4 regions of the Myxacorys sp. genome follow, and region 3 is predicted to be linked to each of the others. Evidence: predicted binding sites of a transcription regulator. Region 3 holds the regulator's gene; each other region holds the start of a gene.

Region 1 (5,906 bases), on a different contig from region 3:
TATATAAAGCCATTTGTTTAGCATTGCACAGCTTGAATGGATTTCTGATTTGGAAATGGTTGCCGCCCACGGAGCGACATCGAGTTGCGATCGCGTATCTTTTGCATCCTCTGCTACTGATGGAGCAAGTCAGTTCGGGCCATGTCGATCTGTTAGTGTCAACCAGTCTGATTGCCTTTGCGATTAGTTATGCAAAATGGCGCTACTGGACAGCGTTTACGGCGCTATGGATGGGTCTGTTAGCCAAAACTCTGCCTCTGATTTGGGTTCCATTAATGGCGATCGCGCTGCTGCGTCGAGGGCAGGGGAAACAGTTGTTTAGAATGATCTCAGCCTCCATTGCGATCGTGGGTGTGCTAACCCTCACCATCCTGCCTGATGTTTCCGCATGGCGTAGCTTGCTGAATCCAGGAGTAGAAGGGCAGTTTCAGTCATCTCTGCTTGCGATCGCACGGTTTTTGTTGGATATAACCCGTATCTTTGTAGCTCCAGAGTGGCTAACACTCGAAGCAGGGCGAACTATTTTATTAGGCTTGGTGCGACTCACCATTCTTAGCTTCATTGGCTTTTATGCGTGGCGATTATGGCGCAGCGATCGATACTGGGATAACACACCCCAGAAGCTACTAGAGGAAATGGGATGGGTCACGCTAGTGTTGTTGCTAATAGCAACGCCTTGGCTAATGCCTTGGTATAGCTCAATTTTGATCACCTTTGTCGCCTTGCTTCCGAGAGCACGATTGTTTGGGCTAACCAGTTTAGCGTTTGGCCTATCAAGCAGTGCGCAGTATGCACTCGCAAGTAATAGCAGCATCAAGAGCTTTGTCTCGATTGGACTGCCGATCGCCGTTCTGATCATTGGCAGTTGGCTGCTTCAACGCCGTTCTCCAACCTCAGGAGTTGTTTCGACTTCGACCACCGATCCATTGGCTTCAGAGTGAGGTTCTCCCGTTAAGGAGACGCAAGTTCGGGCGGCACAAAGTAGCCGGTTTGTCTGGGCTCTGCGCCAAACTGTTCGACCAGCAAAGTGTGCAGCACGGGTTTAAGGTCATCACATGGAATGCCTTGCATGACTCGCTGACCGAGATGTGCCTCTTTACCGACTTTGCCACCCATCCAAATATCAACGGCTTCTACAACCTGACCATTCTTGCGCCCTTTTGTCCCCATCATGCCGATATCTGCTACTTGCGGTTGTCCGCACGAGTTGGGGCAGCCCGTCCAGTGAATGCGGATTGGGCGCGATACGGTCAGTTCAGCTTCCAGCGCTTTAATCATTGCCAAAGCCCGATTTTTAGTTTCGATCAACGCAAAGCCACAAAACTGATTGCCTGTGCAAGACACTAACCAGCGCGACATGTTATCAGGATTGGCTGGAAAGCGCTCTTGCAGCAGCGGTTCGTTGAGCATTGCCTGCAATCGGCTGATGGGAACGTTGGGAATGATCAGGTTTTGTTCTACAGTCAGGCGAATCTCTCCACTGCCGTAGGTATCGGCGATGCGGGCGAGGTCAAACATCTCGTGGGCATAGAGGCGACCGATCGGAATTAGGAGGCCAACATAGTGAAGTCCCGGTTGCTTTTGCGGGTAGACGCCGATGTGATCACGTTTGTCTAAGGTGATTTCATCTGTTTCAGCCGCAGGTTGCAGGCTTTGACCTAACTGAGTTTCGAGTTCTGAGCGAAACTTTTCAATGCCCCAAGCATCGACCAAATACATCAATCTCGACTTCTGGCGATTGGCTCTTAACCCATGATTGCGATAGAGCAATAGCACCGCTTCACATAGGGGAACAACTGCTTCTGGCAATACCCAAGCATCAAGCGGAATGGCTTCTACGTAACGCTTGGGCGAGAACATGCCGCCAACAATGACATTAAAACCGATCGCGCCCTCTTTGTAGGCGGGAATGAAGGCGAGGTCGTTGGTTTCTGCGTGGACAGAATTATCGCGACAGCCCGCGATCGCAATGTTAAATTTACGCGGCAGATTTGTGAATGTTGGGTTGCCTGCTCCCATATTGGTGATCATGTCCTGCACCGCACGCGTTAACCCACGAGTATCAATCAACTCGTCAGCTTCTAGCCCTGCCACGGGTGATCCGGTGACGTTCCGTACGTTATCAACTCCCGTTTGCACACTGGTCATCCCTGCCTGCTCAAATCGGCGGAAGATATCAGCCGCGTCTTCAATGCGGACTCCCCGCAGTTGAATATTTTGACGAGTGGTAATGTCGGCGTTGCCATCGTCGCCGTAGCGCTGCACGATCTCGGCTAACACGCGCAGATGACTGCTCGGAAGAATGCCATTCGCGGTTCGCATTCGCAGCATAAACCGACCCGGCGTAACGCTGCGATGGAACAAGCCTAAAACGCGCAGGCGAAAGTCGCGATCGGCTTCATCGAGGGCTTCCCAACCGATTTCTGCAAAGTAATCTAGCTCCTGCTTTAGGACTAGACCATCTTTCTCAGCTTTGATTCTTTCAAACTTATTTAGCGTTTTAGCAGGCACATTCTCAGATGGAGAGGTGTTGATGTTAACGGCTTCCGCCTCAATGTGAGAGCCGACTGCACTGGCAGTTTGTACTTCTGATGTCTCTGTCATAGTGTTAACTGCTAATTTTTGTGTTAACTGCTGTTTTTAAGATTGCTTTAACCTAAGAGCAGCGTTTCCTTCGGAGTTGCGCACTGCGCTAATCGCGATATCAGATAAGACAGCGTTCTTCTTCGACAGACTATTCAATCTGATTTGTTAGATCGGTAGAGATTGCTACACAAAGACGCGATGCAGGACAAATCCGCCTTTTGATAGAGAAGTAATTTGGGGGTTGCTAGCTCGCTTTAAACGGAAAGAATTACTTCGCAGAGGCTTTCCGCCTAAGTTTCAGCGCTTAGCTTTAGAAGGGTTTCGTTTCAGCCTACTGCTGTCTACCAAGCATCTTGGCAACAACCTATTCAGCTATTCATCATCCTGCCCTTTTGTTGAGAAAATGTGACTGAAGAATAGATTGTTGGGTTAGTGCCTACGCAGAGCTATAGTGCTTTGGCACGATCGCGTGACACAGAGTGGTAACTCAGATCTCATGCTGGTCGAGCTTCCATCAGCAAGGGATAGGATGGAGACAAATCCGAATCTGCTCGTAAAATTCGTGGCTCTACAGACCGATCTGGAATAAAAGTCAGACGGGACCACGTTGGGATGAATAAAGCATCAGGTTCCTGGTACTCAGGATTCTGCCAGTACTCCTCTCTCAAGCCATACTCAAACACAAGCGCATACTCATCTGACGGTAGTTTCAGTTCATGTTCAGGTACAACACTGGTTCCGCCCGTGATCACGATGCTACCTGACATCGGAACTGAAAAAGGGACGACAATTGCGCGAACGGCATTTGGCTGAATACTGATTTCAGAGGCGTCCCAAATCTCGATATCACAGTCATCGTCCGAACCGATTGTCCTAAAAGACACGCTGAACGGTCGCCAGGTAAATCCTTGATCCACATGCTGATCATCCCAGTCATTGCCAGGAAATTCGAGGCTTGGGTCGTAGATGCACATCTGCGAATAGTCAAGACCAATACTAAAAGATGCTAACTTCGGCATAATTTACGCTACTGGAAACTGCTTCTACAACATCTAACGCTCTATATTTGCGGGCAAGATTACTATACCTGCTACCAGAACCCGAATTAGCGCTCTCTCGAATTGGTCTAACGCTAGAGTTCTCACCCTTCGTTATTGAGTTGCGATCGCACGTTTCTTCGTTCCCGCCTTCGTTTCTTCGTTCCCGCCTTCGTTATTGAGTTACATCGCACGTTTCTTCGTTCCCACCTTCGTTTCTTCGTTCCCACCTTCGTTTCTTCGTTTCCACTCCTTGTTATTAAGTTACGATCGCACGTTTCTTCGTTCCCGCCTTCGTTTCTTCGTTCCCGCCTTCGTTTCTTCGTTCCCACTCCTTGTTATTAAGTTACGATCGCATGTCCCTGACTCCGACTCCTGCTTCATCTAGAACGCATCAAGCGATCGTGAGTATTATCTAAGTGGTGGAGAAAACGGTTTGATCTATCGACAGTGCTTAGATGACAGTTCTAGAATCATGCTGCTGTCAGCAGAATTAGCCGCAGCGAATCGAGACAGACCATCCAAGGCAACGGTTGTGCCTTCAGCGCAAACCATTTTTCCTTAAAGACCTCCGCTTGAAGGTGATAGTCTTGCGGACTCGTCGGAGGAGCATTGAACTTTAGAAAAATCGTCATGCGATGCGGAGTTTCACTCGTCGCCGCAACCCAGCAGGGAAACGTATTAGGCTGCTGAGCGTCTTGAGGAAAGAGAATTTGATGAGCGCGAATGCCAACATAGGCAAACTGTTCGGGTAGAGGCTCGGCAATCTGTAAGCTAATGCCCCACTCGATCGCATGGATGTGATTATCTGCCGTCGCGACTGCCGTCGAGAAGTTTTTACATCCCGTTAGTTGAGCCACTGTCACTGTCGCCGGACGCTCAAAAATCGACCGCTTAGACCCGAATGCGATCGCGCGTCCTCCATGCATCACTAGCAAGTTTGGACAGACACGATACGCTTCTTCTAAATTGTGCGTAACAAACAGCACCGCACCGGGATAACTAGCGAGACGCGCAATCAACTGCTGTTCCAGTTGACTGCGGAGATGCGTATCGAGGGCTGAAAACGGTTCGTCGAGCAGCAGCGCTTCCGGTTGACTTGCCAATGCTCTCGCAAGGGCGACACGTTGCTGTTGTCCGCCAGAGAGTTGAGCCGGATAGCGATCGTGCATCTCCTCTAGCTGCACCGCCATTAACTGCGACTCAACCTGCTGCCGCACACCAGAGCGAGACAGCCCTTTTGGTAGACCAAATGCAATGTTTTGCGCCACCGTCATGTGGGGAAAGAGCGCGTAGTTTTGTACCAAAAAACCAATGCGGCGATCGCGGCTCGCTAGATTAATGTCACGATCGGCATCAAACAGCACGCGTCCGTTGAGTACAATCCGCCCAGAAGTTGGTGTTTCAATTCCGGCAATACAACGCAGCATCAGACTTTTTCCAGCCCCAGATGCACCCAGCACGCCTAACGGTGCGTCGGCATGAAACGCAATCTCGACTCGAAATCCGCCAAGTTGTTTACCAATCTCCACGCTTAGCCCGCGATTTGGAGAATCTGCAACGTCAAGGAGCGGAGCCAGGACAGGCTTAAGGACTGGAGAGAACGGCTCGCGTTTGACAGCCTGCGGTTTACGTTTATCTTGCCAAAGATTGGCTGCCGCAATGCTAGAGAGCGATATTCCCATGATTGCGATCGCCCAAAACCATGCTTCATTCGTGGCTCCCGCTTCGACTGCAAAATAAATCGCCATCGGAATCGTTTGCGTTTCTTCGGGAATATTGCCTGCCAGCATCAGAGTTGCACCAAACTCTCCCAACGCACGAGCAAACGCAAGCGTGATGCCTGCCAAAATCCCTGAAGTTGAGAGTGGCAATAGAATAGATCGAAAAATAGTCCAGTCAGACGCGCCTAATGTTTTAGCAACGGCTAATAGATTTTGATCGATTTGTTCAAACGTGCCTAATGCAGTGCGATACATCAACGGAAACGAAACAACGGTCGCTGCCACAACAGCACCATACCAAGTAAACACAACGCTAAAGTCAATCGAATTTAGCAACTGTCCGATTGCTCCATTTTTGCCAAATAGAACCAACAAAATAAAGCCTACTACTGTGGGCGGCAAAATCAAGGGAGCGACAAAGATGCTCTCGATTAGTGCCTTTCCCTTGCCTCGGTAGTTCAGCATCCAATATGCCGCTGCAACACCAAAGAAGAAGGTAATCCCGGTGGCAAGCAGGGCAGTTTTAAGCGAGATCCATAGAGGAGAGAGAGCAGGGGGC
Region 2 (5,906 bases), on a different contig from region 3:
TTTAATCACTGAATTTTAGTCGCTGGACTTTAATCGATTAAGTACGAACGCCGACTCTACGTTTCTAATTGCGCGTCTTATGCCCTACCGCGTTGCATTGCTGGTCAGCATTTTGTTCATTATTCCAGTTGGGTATGGGGTTCGATTTTCCCAGGGTTGGCTGCCTAACAGTCTTCACGACGCTCTGGGCAGCCTTGCCTATGAAGTGTTTTGGATTTTGCTGGTTCAGCTTCTCTATCCCAAAATACCGCCATTGAGAATTGCGATCGCAGTCAGTCTTGCCACCTGTGCGATCGAGGTGCTGCAACTCTGGCAACCATCATGGCTTCAAGCCCTTCGCGCCACCCTTCCCGGACGGCTTGTGCTTGGCAATACCTTTTCCTGGTCAGATTTTCCGCCCTACTTCATCGGCAGTGTGATGGGGTGGCTGTGGCTAGAGGGACTGCGCCGCTGGCAAAGGATGGCTTAAACTTAAGAATAGCTTAGACCGCTTTGCTGTGCGTCACTTCGACGACGGTGTGAACGTTGCCCCGCGGTGTATAGTCTGCTTTCACTGTGATTTCGAGCGGATCGCAAGCCGCTACGATGTCATCTAAAATTTGGTTGGCGGCTTCTTCGTGGGAGATATAGCGATCGCGGTAGCTATTGATGTACAGCTTAATCGCTTTCAGTTCAACCACACGCTGATCGGGCGTGTAGGTGACATAGATCGTCGCAAAATCAGGATAGCCAGAAAACGGACACTTGCAGGTAAATTCAGGCAGCGTAATGTTGATGGTATAGCGACGTCCCGCTCGAGGATTGGGGAACGTAATTAAGTTGCCTTCTTCAATCAGCCGTTCTCCGTACTTTACCTGCGTTTCTTGAGTTTGAGACATGTCTAGCCAGCCTGGTCTATATAGTTCAGTGTTTTGATTCTATCAATTCTGCTCTAACCATAAGAATCTAGCCATAAGCGAAGCCGTTAGCCCTTCTTCACTTGCAAAACGTTGAATAAAAACCAATTTGAATCTACAGAACACAACCGATTTCCTTCTCCAGATCTCTGATAGTGATCCCCTCTCATCAAACTAGCGACCTCAAGATCCTCAGTTTTACGGAAAAACATTACTTTTCTCAGAAAAACCTTGACTATTAGCGCATTGCTTGGTGTAATTGCAGCTATTCTTATGGCAGAAAAACGTAAGACATGACCAGGCATAACGATTGTGGAACTGCCTCTAGCGATTTAACCCAACTTTGAACTTCACTTCTACGTTGATCCGAACCCAATGAATTCAAACCCCATGCGAAATGTAACTAACGCTGGACAGGCAGTTCCCTCGTCCTCACCTTCCTATGCTCCTTCAGTTCCAATCTCACTCTACCGAGAAGTGACTGCCGAACTGCAAGCGACCAAAGCCGCTCTAGACGAGATAAAGCAGCAAAATCAGCAGTTGACCCAGCAAAATCGGCACTTGCATCAAGAAATTGAGAAAGCCGTCCAGTCCGCGCTGAATTTGCGCCAAGCGGCTCAAAGTGTTTCGCGCACCTCTGCTGGAAACTCAGTTGTTGAGGAAAGTTTAACGCCGTCTCGCTTTGAAACACTACCTCAATTAGAGATCGCTCCAATCGCCGCCCCAGTAACTCCGCGCGCGCCGATGCTATCTAAGTTGCCCAATCTCGATTCTCCGTTTCCTCCTGAAACGCTGGTGATCGAGCAAGACAGCAAGCCCCGCCGCAAGCTTTTGCCAGAGTCGGAGTCATCAGGTAACCAGTTAAGTGGATGGTGGTTAGGGGTTGCGATCGCGTTAATTGTGGTGACTGCCTTTGGTGCAGGCTTCTTGATCGTACGTCCGCTGCTGCCGTCTCCGGCTTCAAAATAACGAATAGATTAAAGTGCCGCGATTGGTTTTGCGAAACTTCCACGGATCACATTTGTTTGAGAGAATTGCGAAGTATCTCAATGATTTCGTGATAAAACGAAATACGGAGTAGTGACCCTGAAATAGTTTTTTAAGCAAATCGCGGTGCGATTGTGGGACACTTTAGGATTAGGTGTGACAGCGTGACTCCTACATTGGAATAAAATGTATTACTTGTTACAAACTTAATCTATGTAACGATGATAGATAGAGTCATGCTGTTGATATAGCGGAAACATAAGGAGTGTAGGCGCTTGAAAAAGGTTGAGGCTATTATTCGCCCGTTTAAACTTGATGAAGTCAAGATTGCTCTAGTCAATGCCGGAATCGTGGGTATGACGGTTTCTGAAGTCCGAGGATTCGGACGGCAGAAAGGTCAAACAGAGCGTTATCGTGGCTCGGAGTATACGGTCGAGTTTTTACAGAAACTTAAAGTTGAAATTGTGATCGAAGATGAACAAGTAGACATGGTGGTAGACAAAATCATCGTGGCGGCAAGAACTGGAGAAATTGGAGATGGAAAGATCTTCATTAGTCCAGTTGATCAAGTCGTTCGGATTCGGACGGGAGAGAAGAACTTCGAGGCAGTTTAGTTTCTTCTGAATTTTTATCGATTTACTGTTCCAGACATTACAGGCAATTCCACACTGGAGTTGCCTTTTTTTAGTTGAAGGTTACTTTGCTTGCGATCAAGATCGATATGAATGTGAAGCGGAGCGGATGGTTCAAGACTATAGAAGTATTTGCGATCGCTTCAAGCCCCAAAAGATCGCTTTAAAACTCGTCTTTTAAGCACCTTCTGAAGCATTAACGAATCATCCGTGTTTTGAGTGCTTACATCGAATAGGTTTACAAACACAAGGCAATCTGTGAGCCGTTTTGAGTTTTCGTGACTTCGATGCGAGCTTGGAAGGCTTCGCGGAAGTAAGGCATGTGAGTAATGGTGAGAATACAGGCGAATTCAGGCGCGATCGCATTAATAGCCGCAATCAAGCGATCGCAGCCGTCTTGGTCTTGATTGCCAAACCCTTCATCGACAATCAGCATTTGCAGCGCTGTACCCGATCTCTGCGACAATAACCGCGCCAACGCTAGCCGCACCGCAAAATTAACTCGAAACGCTTCACCACCCGAATAGGTTTCATAGGGCCGAGTTCCGTGAGCATCGGCAATCAGAATATCGAGTGTCTCCATTGCCTTTGTAATTTTAGACTTGGCATTTCGGGCACGCTGAGTCACAAACTGGACATGTAACTGATTGGCACTAAGGCGAGACAAAATTTGATTGGTGGCAGCTTCGAGCTGCGGCAAAACGTTCTCAATCATCAACGCCTGAATCCCGTTTTTGCCGAATGCTTGCGCGAGTTCTCCATAAACGCGGCTCTGCTGACGAGCAGTTTGCAGTTGAGCAACTAACGTTTCATACTCCTGACTCAGCGCCTCTTGCTGCTGTTGCTGCTGCTGAACTCGCCCGAGTTGAACAATCTGTTGGTCAAGCTGAAGTCGCTGTTGTTGAATTTGCTGTTCCAACGTTTGAATGTGGGGTGTCAGATCGGGGGTTTGCTCCAGAAGGTGAACCAATTCTTGACACTGATGGATGATTGTCGTCAGATCGGTTTTGCGGACATGCAGCGTTTGAGCGAGTTCTTGAAGTCGTTGCTGCACTTGAGGATAGTGCTGTTGGGCTTGGCACAGTTCTTGATAGCGAAGCTGCCACGATTGAGCGTTACGCAATGCCGTGCGAATCGCATTGTGTTGGTTGAGGTTGTAGCCAATTTCCGCAAGCTGTCGATCGCGATCAGCCAGCGCGATCGCGAGATGATGGTTTAGCGCCTCGATCTGCTGTTCGAGGATGGAGATTTGCGATCGCAGTTCCGGCTGCCGCTTGGCAATCTGTTCCTGGCGTTTTCGAGCTTGCTTAATCTCAACAAATTTGATTTCTGCCCATCGCCAGCGATCAACTGCTCCACGAGCTAAAGCATGGTCGCGCTCATCGTAGCTGATCTGGTGCAGGCTTTGATCGAGCAATTCTAGCTCTTGCTGTAACTCCTGCTCAAACGCTCTAGACTTTAAGGTTGAGTCAACTTGAATTGCTTCTGCATTCAGTTGTTCTAATTTTTTTTGGGCTTCTACTGTGGTTTGCAATTGCTCTTGCAATTGTCCGCGCCGTTCTAAATTTTGCCCATACTGTTTAAGTTTTTGATCAATCTCCAGGTACTCTTGCCGCAACACTTGGATTTCTCGTTCAGAAACGGTGAGTTGTTCGCGAACGACCCACAATTGCGCCAACACCTCCTGTTTCTCCTCGTGATGCTTTTGTTGAACTAGCTGCCAGTGATGCTCATCCAAAGGACGACTGCACAAGGGGCAGGGCGGAAAGTTTTGAGATTGAACGAAGGATGACGGCTTAGATTTCGTGACTGTTGCGGCCTGGGTTAACGTCGAAGTTAGCTCAGAGCGCAACTCCAGCAATTCGCTCTCACCCGCCTCACCAGATCGAGAGACAACAGGTTCAACAATGACATTTTCTGCTTGCAACAGTCGAATCTTATGGTCAATTTCGGCAATCTGAGTTTCGTAGCCCCGTTGTTGCGCTTGAAGTCGTTCCATGAATGCACGTCGCTCAAGTCCTTTATCGCGGACTTGATCTTGATACGCCTGCAATTTTTCTAACGCTTCAATGCGAGTGGCAACTTCCACAGCCGCCCGTTGCAGGTTGGGTTGACGCTGCTGCTGAGCCTGCAATTGCTGGAGAGAGGTTCGGAGTTCTTCTAACCGCGTTGCCAGCCGGGTTGAGGCGCGATCGAGGGTTGCCTGCAATTGCTGTCGCCGTTGTATCAGTGGCATGGCTTGCAGTTGACGTTGATCGAGCGTTTGCAGTTGCGCTCTTGCCTGCTGTAGCTGCTCTACTCCGGCGGCAATATCTGCTTCTTTGGTCAGCGTACGTTCAATGTCTTGGAGTTGCTCCTCAAGGGCGGCATCTTGGGTTTGAAGCTGCTGAAGCTGGCTGTGCAACGTATTTAATTTTTCGGTTTGCTGCTGCTGGTAGTGTTGTCGTTGAGATTGAGCAATTTGATGGGCTTGCGATTTGGCAGCGAGAGTTTCTTCTTGGGCTTGTAGGGTTTGCCAATGTTCATAACCCGCTACGATCGCGCCTTCTTGACCTAACAGCATTCCTAAACTCTGCCGTTGCTGCTCGGCTTGAGCAAGCTCTTTTTGCAACCGTTGGCAATCTTGCGTCAGGTGGCGTTGCTGTTGCTGTTGCCACGTCAATTGCTGTTGATAGTGCTGTCGCTGATGCTGACGCGCTTGGAGGTGCTGGAGGTGTTCTGCTCTCGCGGCTTGTTCTGCTTGGAGGTGCTGGAGCGCAAGTTCTAGCTGGGTGCGTTCTTGCGCGATCGCGTCTCGCTGTTGCAACTGATCTTCAACGCGAGTCAAATTTCGCTCTAGCAGTTCGACTTGTCCTTTGAACTGGCGCGACTGATCTTTTGCTTGTTCAGCAAGGTCGTCGTACTGCTGCAACTTGAGTAGGTCTGCCAAAATCTGCTTGCGCTCGGCAGGGCGCTTAAGCATGAATTCATCAGCGCGCCCTTGACGAAGATAGGCTGAGTTGACGAAGGTGTCGTAGTCCAGCTTGAGATGATCAAAAATGAGTTGCTGTGTCGCTCGAACCGTTTTCGCGGTGAGGGAGCGGAAGTGTGTACCCGTGGAATCTTGAGACTGAAATTCTAGAGAAACGCCTTGGGAGCGGTGACGCGATCGCAAAATGCGATAGGTTTGCTGATGAATGCTAAAAATGAACTCGACCTTTGCTTCTTTTGCCCCAACATGAATAACATCGTCTTCTGAAGTTGCCCGGCTCTCGCCCCAAATTGCCCAAGAAATTGCCTCTAGCAGAGACGATTTGCCTGCTCCATTCGCACCGCAAACGCACGCTGTGTGCAGCCCTCGAAAATCGAGCGTTGCGTCGAGATAACTCAGGAAATTTCTCAGCGTGAGGGA
Region 3 (5,906 bases):
TCGCGCATCACTAGAACTGACGCGATCGCCCTCCAAGTCCCCAACTTTGAGGGATTTCTATCTCTTGCTCCCCCAATTTAGAGAGTTGAGGCAACATTCCGACCAATTGCATCAGTCCTGTTGAAGTGGATGACGCTCAGAGCTAATCCGTCAACCGTTGTAAATAGCGCTCAATTAATAGAATCGCCACAATATCATCAATGCTGCGGGGTGGCGTCCGCATTCCTTCCGGGACAAGCCGGGTTAGACCCGTCGGTGGATACATCTGCCAGTAGCGATCGCGCGCCTCCAGAGAACTATGCCGCTCATCGACCATGACCACCCGCAACGGCTCCCCCAATTCATCTCCTAATTTCCGCTTCCACGCTTTGGAAGAGGTTTGATCCCCCATCACCAAGAGCGAAATCGGAAACCGTTGACGCAGCGATTTGATCGTGGCGATCGCACCTTCTGCCGTGACGACCTCGTGATAATACAGCCGCCGATCAACGCCCATCACCGCCAACCCGCACTTCTGCCGCCCCGGATCAAACCCCAAAATCACAGGTTGATCCAGCCCCGTCTGTTCTCCCTTCTCCATCGCTTTCCAACTGTCCATGACTACACTGTCCATGACTACGACGTTTTCAGTACCACTTGACCGTTTTGAATCACCACTAATCCTATTTTGAGCGGTCCTACTGTGTACGTTACATCGGATGCCACTGCCCGGAGTTCTACCGGAGTCTGAAATTGGCGCAGTTGCTCTATAAAGCCTGATAACGACTCTAGGTTTTCAATCTGAACGCTATCGTTGATTACGCCTGCCCGTTTCGCGCGGAAATTGGAGAAGGCGAGCAGTTGCTCGATGCTTTGCTGGAACTGATCAGGCGTCAGCTTTGAGGGTTCAATGGACTTAGACGCCACCACATCCCCCTCTAAAAACACGACCCGATTTGGAACAGCACTGGCAAAGACAGAAACAGGTCGCCGTTCGCCCCGGACATAGTTAGCGTCCGCCGCGATCCTCACCACGTAGTCTTGACCATCATTAATCGTTTTAATCAGACGCTCCACATCGGCGGTCTTAATCAGAACGATCTGCTCTTCCGTCGTGGAACCAGGTTGAATCAACTGCCACGCCGCTCGATTTGCTTCTTTTAGCAAGCGATCGACGGCGGCTTTGGCAGCAGCCGGATCAACTACGCGCAGCACGCCCGCCGATAGCACCTGGTTCCGCAGAATTGCCAAATATCCGCCGCGAATCAGTTGGGCTTCTTGCTCAGACTGCTGAACCGCTTCGGCTAAGAGCGCTTGTTGAGATGCCAGTTGTCGAAGTTGAATTTCGCGCTGGGCAATCACGCGATCGCGCTCAGCAATTTCGCGATCGCGCCTCTGAAGCTCGCTCGTCCGCTCCGCAATTTGGCTATCGCGCTCGGCAATTTGCGCTTTGACGGCATCGCGTTGAGCAATCAGAGTTTTTTGCTCGCCCTGCAACTGGTTAATCTCCGATCGCAGCGTTTCAGCCTGCGCAGAGACGGCATTGAGTTGACCGCGAATCACATCCCGCTGCGCCTCAGCCGTTCTGAGCTGCTCGTTGGTCTGTCTCTGCTTTTCAAGGGACTGCTTCAGAGATTCATTAATGCGATTGAGTTGCCCTTCCGCTTGTGTCCGCTGGGCGCGGGTGCGCTCAAGTTCATCCTCGACCTTACTCTTCTGTTGATTGGTAATTTTTAGATCATCTGAGTTTTGCCGTAAGGCTCGATTTTGCTCCCGGACTTTCTTTTGCAAGTCGTTGAAATCGAGCAGCATGTCACGAAACTGGCGGCTACTCGCAAACAAGATGCCAAACGTCGAGGCGGAAATTAACGTTCCGGTCAAGATGGTCACGACTGTTGCCGTGCGCTTAGGCCGCAGATTAAACAAGCTAAGCCGCGCCTTTCCAACTTTGGTGCCGATGCGATCGCCAACGGTTGCGATCAGCCCGCCCAAAATCAAAACTGCAAAAATCAGAATTAGCCCTATGTCGGACATTGATGCTCCAAAACGCTCGGCTTAGTTCACTCGACAAGCAGGACTCCGCATCTATTATGCCTGCGGAACGGATATGTCTGCTGCGAAGAAAATGTGTGATTTGGAGCGAGGGCAGAGAAAGTTTAAGTAAACTGCTGGCTTAACGTGACCGGATTGTGAACGGTGATCTTTTTCTTGTGAATCGAGATCATGTTATCTTGCCGCAAATCTCCTAATAAGCGGGTGACGGTCACGCGAGTGGAGCCGATCGCTTCTGCGATCGCTTGATGCGACAGTTTGAGATCAATCGTGATCCCTTCTTGAGACGGTACACCAAAATCGCGGCAGAGAATCAACAAAAAGCTGACCAACCGCGATCCCATATCTCGGTGTGCCAACGTTTCGATCATCATCTCGGTTTGTAGAATGCGAGATGACAGTCCTTTCAGCAGCATCATTGAGAGGTCTGGGTTGTCTTTCAGGGCTTTCTCGACCTGCTCGATGGGCACTGATAGCAACTCTGCTGGAGTGAACGCCACGGCATGATAGAAGCGATCGGCGCGTTGACCCGTAATCAGGGACAGCACCCCAAACACGCTGTTCTCTCTCAGCAGGGCCACTGTGATTTCCTCGCCTGCCTCGTACACGCGCGAGAGCTTGACGGCTCCTTTCTGCAAGAAGTAAACTCGCTCCGCCGGATCACCCGGAAAGAAAATAGTTTTGCCACGCTCAAATGTTTCTACAACGGGGGGGTATGCCCCTCCACCGATTTGGCGAAATAACGATGCAAGCGGTCTCTCTTTGGTCACTATCATTTCTTCCCTTTATCGTCACTCAGACGTTCTTTTAGCAACTATTAGACTCACAGGTGAGCAAAATTTTCTATTAAAACCCCTTTAGAAAATTGTTCTATTGAGGCGAAGCATTGTAAGCGAAGTCTTTGTAGACAATTGATGACTTTAGAACACTTAAACTGACTGCAAACGCAGGTTTTGTGCCTCGTTATACATTTCTGCTTATATTTTAAGAATTTTAGAAAATCTCTGTTATTTCCTCAACAAAAGATTGACTCGTATTGAACGCTGTTTGAGGAGATTAGTCAATCATTTTGACCGCATGCTAGCGCAAAGCGGACTGGAGAGAGGGAGTCCTGATCTGCACCTGGCAGTGAAGAGGTAGATTTCGGTTTGGATAAGTTCCAGAAGTATGTGCGATCGCACGTTGAAGCGATGCGATCGCACATACTTCCACTCTAATCATTCAACGGCTGCTTTTGCACTAGCTCCATTTTTCGCAGCAGGCAGCTTGGTCTTCATCTCACTGACACTGGTCGGAACGGTAGGAACGTTGCGTGATGAAGTTCTCTGCCCCTTCGCTCGTTGCTTTCCTCCTGCCATCCGATATTCTCGGCTGTCTTCGCCATAGCGAGCAACCACATTCGTCATCAACCGCTTGGACAGGTCCTGTAAAGATTGCTCCATCAGTTCAACTTCTCGTTGAGCATCGTCTACTTGCGACAGCAGGATGTTGTAGGTAGCAAGTTTCTGACGCATTTGATCAATCAGGTCGGCATAAGCTTGCACAGTCACTCCGTTACCAAAGTCAAGAAAGCGATCGATGGACTGCAACGATTCCATTTGCCGCTCTGAGTTTGACAAGGTAGATGAGTTTCGTTTGGGTCGAGACATCTCTTTTTTCTGAGTAAAGAATGCTCTCACCGTAACGACGGACAAACTCACTGTTCACCGTGAATGTAAGGAAATTTTAGCGATCGTTGGTAGTGCAAAGGCAGGGTCAACCGTGAATTCCCAAAGTATTTTTCAGCCCCACGGGACGTTTGGGGCAAAAGTCGCGAGGTTTGAGCCAAACGGAGCTTGATCCATAGATGACCTCCAGGGGTTTAACAAAAAGGTCGCGACTTAATCAATCAACCTAGCTCCGTTGATAGATTAGCTCCAGAGGTTTGAGAAAAAGGTCGCGACAATCATGATGGATCTAGCTCCGTTGATAGATAACCTCCAGAGGTTTAACAAAAAGGTCGCGACCTTATCTATAAATGAAAAGCGGTTTGAGAAAAGGTAAGGCGTCTCTTTTGGTTTTTTGGGTGGGAGCGATCGTAGTTCCATCTCTGCATTAGTCCAATCACTTCAATAAGAATCTGAGTTTGCAAGAAACGGACTTTTCTTAGGAGAAAACACTCAGCATTAGCTCCTGCATCTCCAGTCGAAGGATATTATGCAGAAGTGGTGTCGGGATAAGTACCTCAAAATAGGGTCTTAGGCAGAAATTTTCAGTCTAAATAGTAGTTAGCTTGTTTATGTCATAGGTGGTGAGGGTAGTTTAGAGATATCTGTTGATGTTGAATGTTTTCAATTCTTCAACTGGTATGTGAGAAACAAGGCATGGACACAAAGAGGCTATTGGAACTATACGGTTCTGGAGAACGCGATTTTCACGGTATCGCTATAGATAAGGCAGATTTGAGTGGGCAGATTTTAAAGAAAGCAATTCTTGATCGAGCTAAGCTATATTTTGCTGATATGGCGGGTGTGAATTTAAGAGCTGCAAGTCTCAAAGTGGCTAGTCTGAATTATGCAAATTTAAGCAATGCCAATTTGCGAGGAGCAAATCTACAAGGGGCAGATTTGAGAAGAGCGAATTTAAGTGGAGCTAACTTCAAGGGAGCCGACTTGCGAAGAACATATTTAGGACAAGCTAATTTGAGAGGAGCAAATCTAGAAAACGCAAATTTGAGTGAAGCTGATATTTGGGATGTTGACCTCACTGGTGCAAACCTGTTTGAAACAAAACTGAAGAAAGTCCATTTCAGAAATGCTTGTCTTTTCCAAGGCGCTAACGTTGAAAAAGCAAGGTTGGGAGAAGCTTGGGGGCTTTCAGAGGCGGAGAAGCAGGATTTAATTGCACGAGGAGCTATCATCGAGTCTTTAAAGGTGACAATACTTTCGGATGCCGAAATTATCAAGATGTGGCTCAGTGAACAACGTATAGATGCGATTAGAGAATATCGACGCTCACACAATGTAGGCTTGCACGAAGCATTTGATACTTTACAGAAGCTTGCAACAAATCATCAATAAAGTAGAGTGTGCTGGTGTGGCGACACAAGCTAACAATCTCAATGCACTGGAACAATGTCAATTGATCGGTAAGTTGCAAAGGTTATCTGTGTCCGGTGATTGCGAACGTTAGGCAGCTTCTCGTTCTATGTAGGGACAGTAATCAGAAGGTTGCCTGTAGAGTGACTTCAGTCCAAAATATACTTAAAATCACTTCTTACTGCCAATGTCAGACAGCCGGATTCATCTCGTTAACAGTCAAACTGGAGATGTCTTTCCGGCTGCTCCTGATGGAAGTGTGTTATTTTCCAGCGTGAATGCAGGTTGGCAGGGAATCACGGTTGAATTTCACCGAATTTCATCATTTGAACTACCCGAACACTATATCGATGGACATCGTTTGGCGGTCAACATTGGTCAACCTGTTCACTACGAATGGAAAGAGGGCAGGCATTGGCGACAAACGACTTTGAATCCAGGTGATTTTTGCTTACAGACACACGGCGATATCAACTTTCCTCGATGGTGGGGAAACTTTGAATTTTTGGCGATCGCCCTTGACTCTCAATTTGTTCGCCAAGCGTTTCAAGATACGGGTGCCTCAGAAAACATTGGTTTTCTAACCCGTCGAGGTGAAGCTGATACAACAATTGCTGATTTTACTCATCGCTTTAAAGCAGAATTAGCTTCTGGAAGCTACTGTGGCACGCTTTACGGTGAATCGCTTGCGGTCGCCTTTGCCCTTCATCTGATTGAGCATCACAGCAGCTGCCCTCAAAAACTGCGTAAAGCTTCTGGAAAGCTTTCGTCACAGCAGCTAAAGCAGATTATTGAATA
Region 4 (5,906 bases), on a different contig from region 3:
CACCGTTTATACGTAAGCTAAGCAATTTAACAAAGCGACTGTTCAAGCAACAGGTATTTTCACTCATTCATTTTTGCTTTCACCTTGAAGCAGCAGACGCATTGTGAATCTATGAATATTGCTTTGTTCCTTGAGTACTTGCATTTCTAAGCTTGCTTAACTTTCTGGTGACGTTGCTTTACCTGATGAAACAAGAAATGTTGGTTTTTCCGCACATTTCGCACTCAGTGCTCTCAATTCTAAACATTCCATCACCCTGTTAGTGTCCTTCTTTCACGGTTGTAGTGCGCAGTTCAGCTTTGCACCATAAACTAAACGACACTTGGTTTGCCCAATTTTTTCACGTTCAAGGTTAAATTAACCCTTTAGTAGGACGGCAACCCTACAGGCAAGATTGTTAACCTAATAGATGTAACTAATTCTTGTTCACATCCTTTCTGCAAGCAAGTCGTTTCTCACATGCCTGGAATCAGACAGATGAAATTTGAGGATATCTATCAGTTTTTCAAAGATCCACCTCCTTTTTACCTAAACAAGGAGTTAGCGGTCTGTTACGTTCTCGCCATACTTCTGCGAGGCGATTCTTACGGTACAGAACTCATTCAACTTCTAGAGACCGAATATCCGCTTTATCGTCTTTCCGATACGGTGCTTTATAGTGCGCTTAAGTTTCTGGAAGACGAAGAGATGGTCACGGGCTACTGGAAAAAGGTAGAAGGCAGAGGTCGTCCCCGCCGGATGTACCAGATTCGCTCGGAGGCGATGCAACAGGCTCAAGATCTAGCTCACCTTTGGCAAGATTATGCAGTGCAGAAGGATACTCCGGTTCCTCAAACTGCTGCATCTGAGAAGTAGACGATTTGTACAGATCACGACTAATGCCCTTGCAGGCTACAATTTTGTCTACACTGAGGGTGTAAGCAGGATTTTTGTTACCTGAGCTACACCATGAATGATTCTGTGATCGCTTCTACACTGGTTCTGACTGTTCTGTTGATGGTCGGTCTGTTCTTCTTTATCCGTGCTTCGACTAAGGACAGGATTCAGCAAGTTAGGCTAATCTCTAAGCAGACAGAGGAATCTCTCTTAAACCAGTTGCGACAGTACTTTGGGGAGCGGGCCTACCACGTTGCGGCGATCGATGCAGCAACTAATCAAGTCACCTTTGAAGGCAAAGTACGTCCCAGCTTGTTTCTAGCGATTTTCCTGTCGCTGCTTGCCGCCATTGGCATGCTTTGCCTAGTGCTAGTCATCTCAATGGTGTTACCAAGCGGATCTGCTTTCTGGCTCAGCTTGTTGCTCCTGTCACCTTTAGCAGGAGTTTTTTATTGGCGAGGTGCGGGACGGATTGAGCAGGTTTCCCTAAAAGTTGAGCCAATTGAACCTGAATTGTCATTCAGCAGTTCGCCAAGCTCTGACGAAAGTGCGAAGAGCGTGATTATTGTCAGAGCGCATCGGGACGAGTTAGCAGAATTACAGCGTACTCTCAGCTTAAGTGCATCAGAGTAACGCAAAGAATTTATAAAAGTGTTCGATTTGATGCTAAAGCAAAGACCTCATCTGATGAATAATCAAATGAGGTCTTTGCTTTAGCGGAAAACCAATACTCTTAGTAGTCAAGTGCACAATAGATCGTCCAAAAACCTGGACTTCCAGCAAAGCTACATCTACCTATCCGCACAAAGAGGCAAATGAAGAGCAATAACTAGCGACTTCGACTGGCAACTGTCACTGGTTCCACATCGTCATCATCCGGGGATTTTAAGCTAGGGAACAAGAAATGGTTTTCTTCGACGTATTGAGCGCCGAACAGTCCTTTCTCAGCCCAAAAATACCGATCGGTCGTATGCTCGTTTCGCTTCACTAGCAACAAAGCAGGCGGCGCAATTCCTTCAGAGTGAATGAACTTTCGAGCAGCCGTCACAGGTTTATCTTCGCCACAATCAATGCTAAACTGAGGAACGTTTTCGAGAATTCTCCGTCCTTCCTGACGCCGCCGACTCTTCCGCTTACGTCTCCTTGCCAAACCCCTTACCTCCTTATTTTGACTGCCAATGCTGTAGTGATCGTTACAAAATCCGTCGCAAGTATATCGACTCTAGTCCTGAATTTCAACTGCTCTTAACGCATCTATACAAAGTTTTAAGCTGCTTATAAAGTAAAGTTGAAATTCTTAATTCTAGTTGAATAACTCTATCACTTGCTACCCTTAGATATCAAGGACTTTGTTCGCCTTCTAGACCCCTCAGCCCCTGTGAGAAGCTGGCTCGGAGTCTATTTTTATTCCTATCAGGAGTAGGAAAATCTGGGTTTGAAGCTACTCCTACCTCTTGCTGAAGCGATCGCTTGCCCGCTCTCAAGGGGGTCGTCAAGCAGAGTCTGAAGGAGCGCGCTCATATGTTGATGCCTACTAGTTCTGAATTCGTTGCGCTTTGCCGCTCACAAGTAGCACTGCTCACTCAAGCGTTTGGGGCATCGCTGAGCATTGTTTATCTTACCGAAGAATGGGTTGAAAATACACAAACACAACTCGTTGCGATCGCCGCCTATCCCGATATTTCAGTTGCTTTGGAGAAAGTGAATCGCCTCGCTCCAGCATCAGATCGATTGAAAAACGAGGAATTGACTCCTGAACTTGAGTTTGAGGCCACTTTTTTCCCAGCAAAGCCAAATGCCCTTGCTCAGCAACAGCAACTTATTCTTCCGCTTGTGCATGAAGAAATGGTGCTGGGGTTGCTGGTGACAGAGCGAGAGGATCGACTATGGACAACCTGGGAACGAGGACAAATTCAGCGAGTTGCAGATACGTTATCGCTGGCGTGCGTAATGGATCAGCGATCGCAGTGGTTAGAAGAAACGCATCATCAGCAGCGCCTCGTGCAAAGGCAGCAGCACGACATGCTGGATAATTTGGTACATCAATTACGCAGTCCTCTCACGGCGCTGCGAACGTTCGGTAAACTGCTGTCAAAACGGCTAAGGCCAGAGGACAGGAATCAACAAATTGCCAATAGCATCCTGCGAGAGAGCGATCGCTTGCAAGACCTACTTCAACAAGTGGACGGGGCGATTGACCTCGGGAGTGCAGATCTGCTGCCCGACTATGAAGCGGCTTCAGAACCTCCTAAACAACCGATTCCTCTACTACCAGCGGGTGTGTTGACCGCATCGAATTTGGAGTTGGAGCCGTGTTCTGTGGTTGACATTTTGCAGCCGCTTTTAGAATCAGCAACGGCGATCGCGCACGACAAAGGATTGACAATCCGAACAGAAATTCCAACCTCTGTTGCCTCAGTGTTGGGCAATTGCGGGGCAGTGCGAGAAGTCTTAAGCAATTTGCTTGACAATGCGCTGAAGTACACACCAACGGGCGGACAGGTGCATGTGAAGATTGATCAGGGGGCTAGCTGGGTCAGTGTCTGGATTACTGACACCGGATTCGGGATTCCTCAAGAAGACTTGCCCCATATGTTTGAGCGCCATTATCGGGGAGTGCAAGCTCAAGGCAACATTCCGGGGACAGGATTAGGACTCGCGATCGCGCGTCGCCTGATTGAGCAGATGCAGGGAAAGATTGAGGTGTTTAGCCCCATAAAAAACGATGGCTGGATCAGTCGAAATGCTGATCAGCCACCGTCTGGAAAAGGCACTACTTTCGTAGTTGGATTACCCGTAAGGGAGAGTGCTTAGAAGATCCACATTGCACCTTCTAAGCATGAGCCTTACTGACGCGGAATCTGCAAGTCAGTAGTCAGACGCAGATTCAAATCGCTATTCGGACGGATGGAGATCAAGTCAATGCGATCGCCGCCGAAGATCAAGCCAGCCAACGCACCAACGCCCGTTCCAATCAGAACTTCGCCCGCTTTGATGTTGCGATCACCCGTAACGGCTGAAATTCCAGCAGCAGCGGCTGAACCCAACGCAGCATCCTTCAGAATTGTTCCGGTGTTTGCACCACGACGAATCGATTCGGTTTGGGTGATTGCATCAGAGGTTGCTGCGATTGGCAGTCTCTGACCATTGGCCAACACGAGTTCTGAAGCCACAAACTGAGCTGCACCTTGAGATACGACTAATTGACCCGCAACCTGGCTTCCAGATGGAATTAGAACAGTGCCATCGGACGTAACGACGTTTTGAGCAACCGTCAGCGTGATCGGTGTAGGATTAGGCTCGTTTTTAGCTAACAGAACTTTGTCCGCGCGATCGTACCGGAGAGGAATCGACGTTCCAGAAGGAATAGTCAAGGTTTGAGGAGCCACAACCTGACCAACAATGTAAGGTGACTGAATCGCCGCAACTGTTCCAGTGCTGACCAATGCTTGATAGATAAATGCCGCCACATCAGCGCGAGTAGCCGTCTGATTTGGGGTCAGAGACCTCACATCAGGGTAGTTCACAACGATCCGGCGCTCTGTAGCAGCGGCAATGCTGTTGCGAGCGTAGCCCGGAATATTGTTGGCATCGCTGTACGCCTGAAGCAGTGCATCTGCCGATCCGGTTGTGGTGTAGTTCAAACCACTTGCCAGAGACACCAACACCTGAGCGCGAGGAATATTTTCATTCGGGCGGAATGTACCGCCAGGATACCCTGCTAAAAAGCCACTTGTATACGCATCTTGAATGGCTTGATATCCCCAATAATTAGATGGAACATCTACAAAGTTAATTGGAGTTCTGACATCTTGAGCATTTGGAAAAGCCTTGCGAATCATGGCCGCAAATTGAGCGCGAGTGACGGCTTCATTTGGGCGAAAAGATCCATCAGGAAATCCTTCAATGATGTTTCGTGAAGCAAGTTCTTGAATGAATTGAGCCGCCCAATAATCAGACGAAACATCAGGAAAAGTAGCTTGGGCAAATGCTGGCGCGATCATGACGATCGGAGCCGTTGCACCTGCTGTAAGGCCGAGAGCGAGGAGTAGAGCCGTTCCAGACTTGAAGTTGCTATGCATATGAAGACGTTCCCAAGTAAACCAGTAATCTTTTGTGTTGATTAAGTAGACCTTGATTGACTTACCTAAGTTCCTGCATCTTACTACAGAAGGAAATAAGTTCATTTCTGAAAGATGCGGTTATTTTCAGAGGTTTTGTTTGCCTTTGGTCTACTTTTTCTATATACCCAATTGACGCAACAGTTCCCGAAGAAGTTGCTAAATCTAGGACACTTCCTAAACTGGTTAATAACAAGTTGGGGTGGGGGGTGAGAGTCCTCATTGAGAATTAATTGCTTGTTAAGTTGGGGAATGGGAGATGCAGCAGAAAAGGGTTCAAGAACAGAGTTCACTAGACAGCATTACTAACGGGTGTTAGTGACGGGCGGTTAGCATACGATGAGTAGGAATTGAATCGAGGATATTAGAAGATTGACGCCATTCAACTCTGGAGGGTTGCTGCCCCGCTATCAAGCAAAACAGGTGAAAGAGGCAGGCAAGCAATATTATGTGAGTGCGGAAGGAGATCGGCTTCCTAGCGTCACGACGATTCTCAATGCGACAAAACCTCCTGAAGATTGGGATCGGTTGATGAACTGGAAACAGCGCGTTGGCATTGAGCAGGCGGCTCAGATTAGTCAAACTGCTAGTCGTCGGGGAACTGGAACTCACCGACACATTCAGCACTATTTGGAGGGTAAAGAGGTAAATTGCCCAGAAGCGATTCGCCCCTACTGGGACAGCGTTCAGCCTGTTCTAACGTCAGTTGAAGCAGTGCGACTGGTTGAAGGAATTGTGGTACATGACGATTTAGGATATGCAGGCATCGTCGATTGTGTCGCGAGCTATGAAGGTGTACCGTGCATTTGCGAGTGGAAGACGGCAAATAAACCGAAGCGATCGCTAGATCATCTCTATGACTACCCGCTGCAAATTGCGGCCTACTGGGGGGCAGTAAATCGTCTCTAT

What was found. The regulator NtcA, encoded in region 3, controls nitrogen genes in cyanobacteria. The targets are predictions, from matches to a motif close to TTTGTANNNNNNNNTACAAA.
Region 1: the regulator NtcA is predicted to act here: its motif matches at 2,757-2,776, upstream of AC5I6P_RS00525 (ferredoxin--nitrite reductase).
Region 2: the regulator NtcA is predicted to act here: its motif matches at 2,069-2,088, upstream of AC5I6P_RS19540 (P-II family nitrogen regulator).
Region 4: the regulator NtcA is predicted to act here: its motif matches at 2,057-2,076, upstream of AC5I6P_RS12445 (DUF3155 domain-containing protein).

What each region holds. Positions count from the first base shown of each region.
Region 1 is NZ_JCACCM010000007.1:937-6,842, reverse strand. It holds gene AC5I6P_RS00530 (hypothetical protein) at 1-941, shown strand, start outside; gene AC5I6P_RS00525 (ferredoxin--nitrite reductase) at 952-2,604, opposite strand; gene comJ (competence protein ComJ) at 3,081-3,605, opposite strand; gene modB (molybdate ABC transporter permease subunit) at 4,097-5,906, opposite strand, start outside.
Region 2 is NZ_JCACCM010000144.1:71,291-77,196, forward strand. It holds gene AC5I6P_RS19525 (ribosomal maturation YjgA family protein) at 80-469, shown strand; gene queF (preQ(1) synthase) at 483-878, opposite strand; gene AC5I6P_RS19535 (hypothetical protein) at 1,287-1,865, shown strand; gene AC5I6P_RS19540 (P-II family nitrogen regulator) at 2,159-2,497, shown strand; gene AC5I6P_RS19545 (AAA family ATPase) at 2,754-5,906, opposite strand, start outside.
Region 3 is NZ_JCACCM010000149.1:124,266-130,171, reverse strand. It holds gene AC5I6P_RS20805 (pre-16S rRNA-processing nuclease YqgF) at 143-598, opposite strand; gene AC5I6P_RS20800 (DUF3084 domain-containing protein) at 616-2,013, opposite strand; gene ntcA (global nitrogen regulator NtcA) at 2,136-2,807, opposite strand; gene AC5I6P_RS20790 (hypothetical protein) at 3,249-3,680, opposite strand; gene AC5I6P_RS20785 (pentapeptide repeat-containing protein) at 4,356-5,090, shown strand; gene AC5I6P_RS20780 (helix-turn-helix domain-containing protein) at 5,296-5,906, shown strand, end outside.
Region 4 is NZ_JCACCM010000100.1:8,237-14,142, reverse strand. It holds gene AC5I6P_RS12455 (PadR family transcriptional regulator) at 478-855, shown strand; gene AC5I6P_RS12450 (cofactor assembly of complex C subunit B) at 949-1,509, shown strand; gene AC5I6P_RS12445 (DUF3155 domain-containing protein) at 1,706-2,026, opposite strand; gene AC5I6P_RS12440 (sensor histidine kinase) at 2,398-3,690, shown strand; gene AC5I6P_RS12435 (S-layer homology domain-containing protein) at 3,723-4,958, opposite strand; gene AC5I6P_RS12430 (exonuclease) at 5,370-5,906, shown strand, end outside.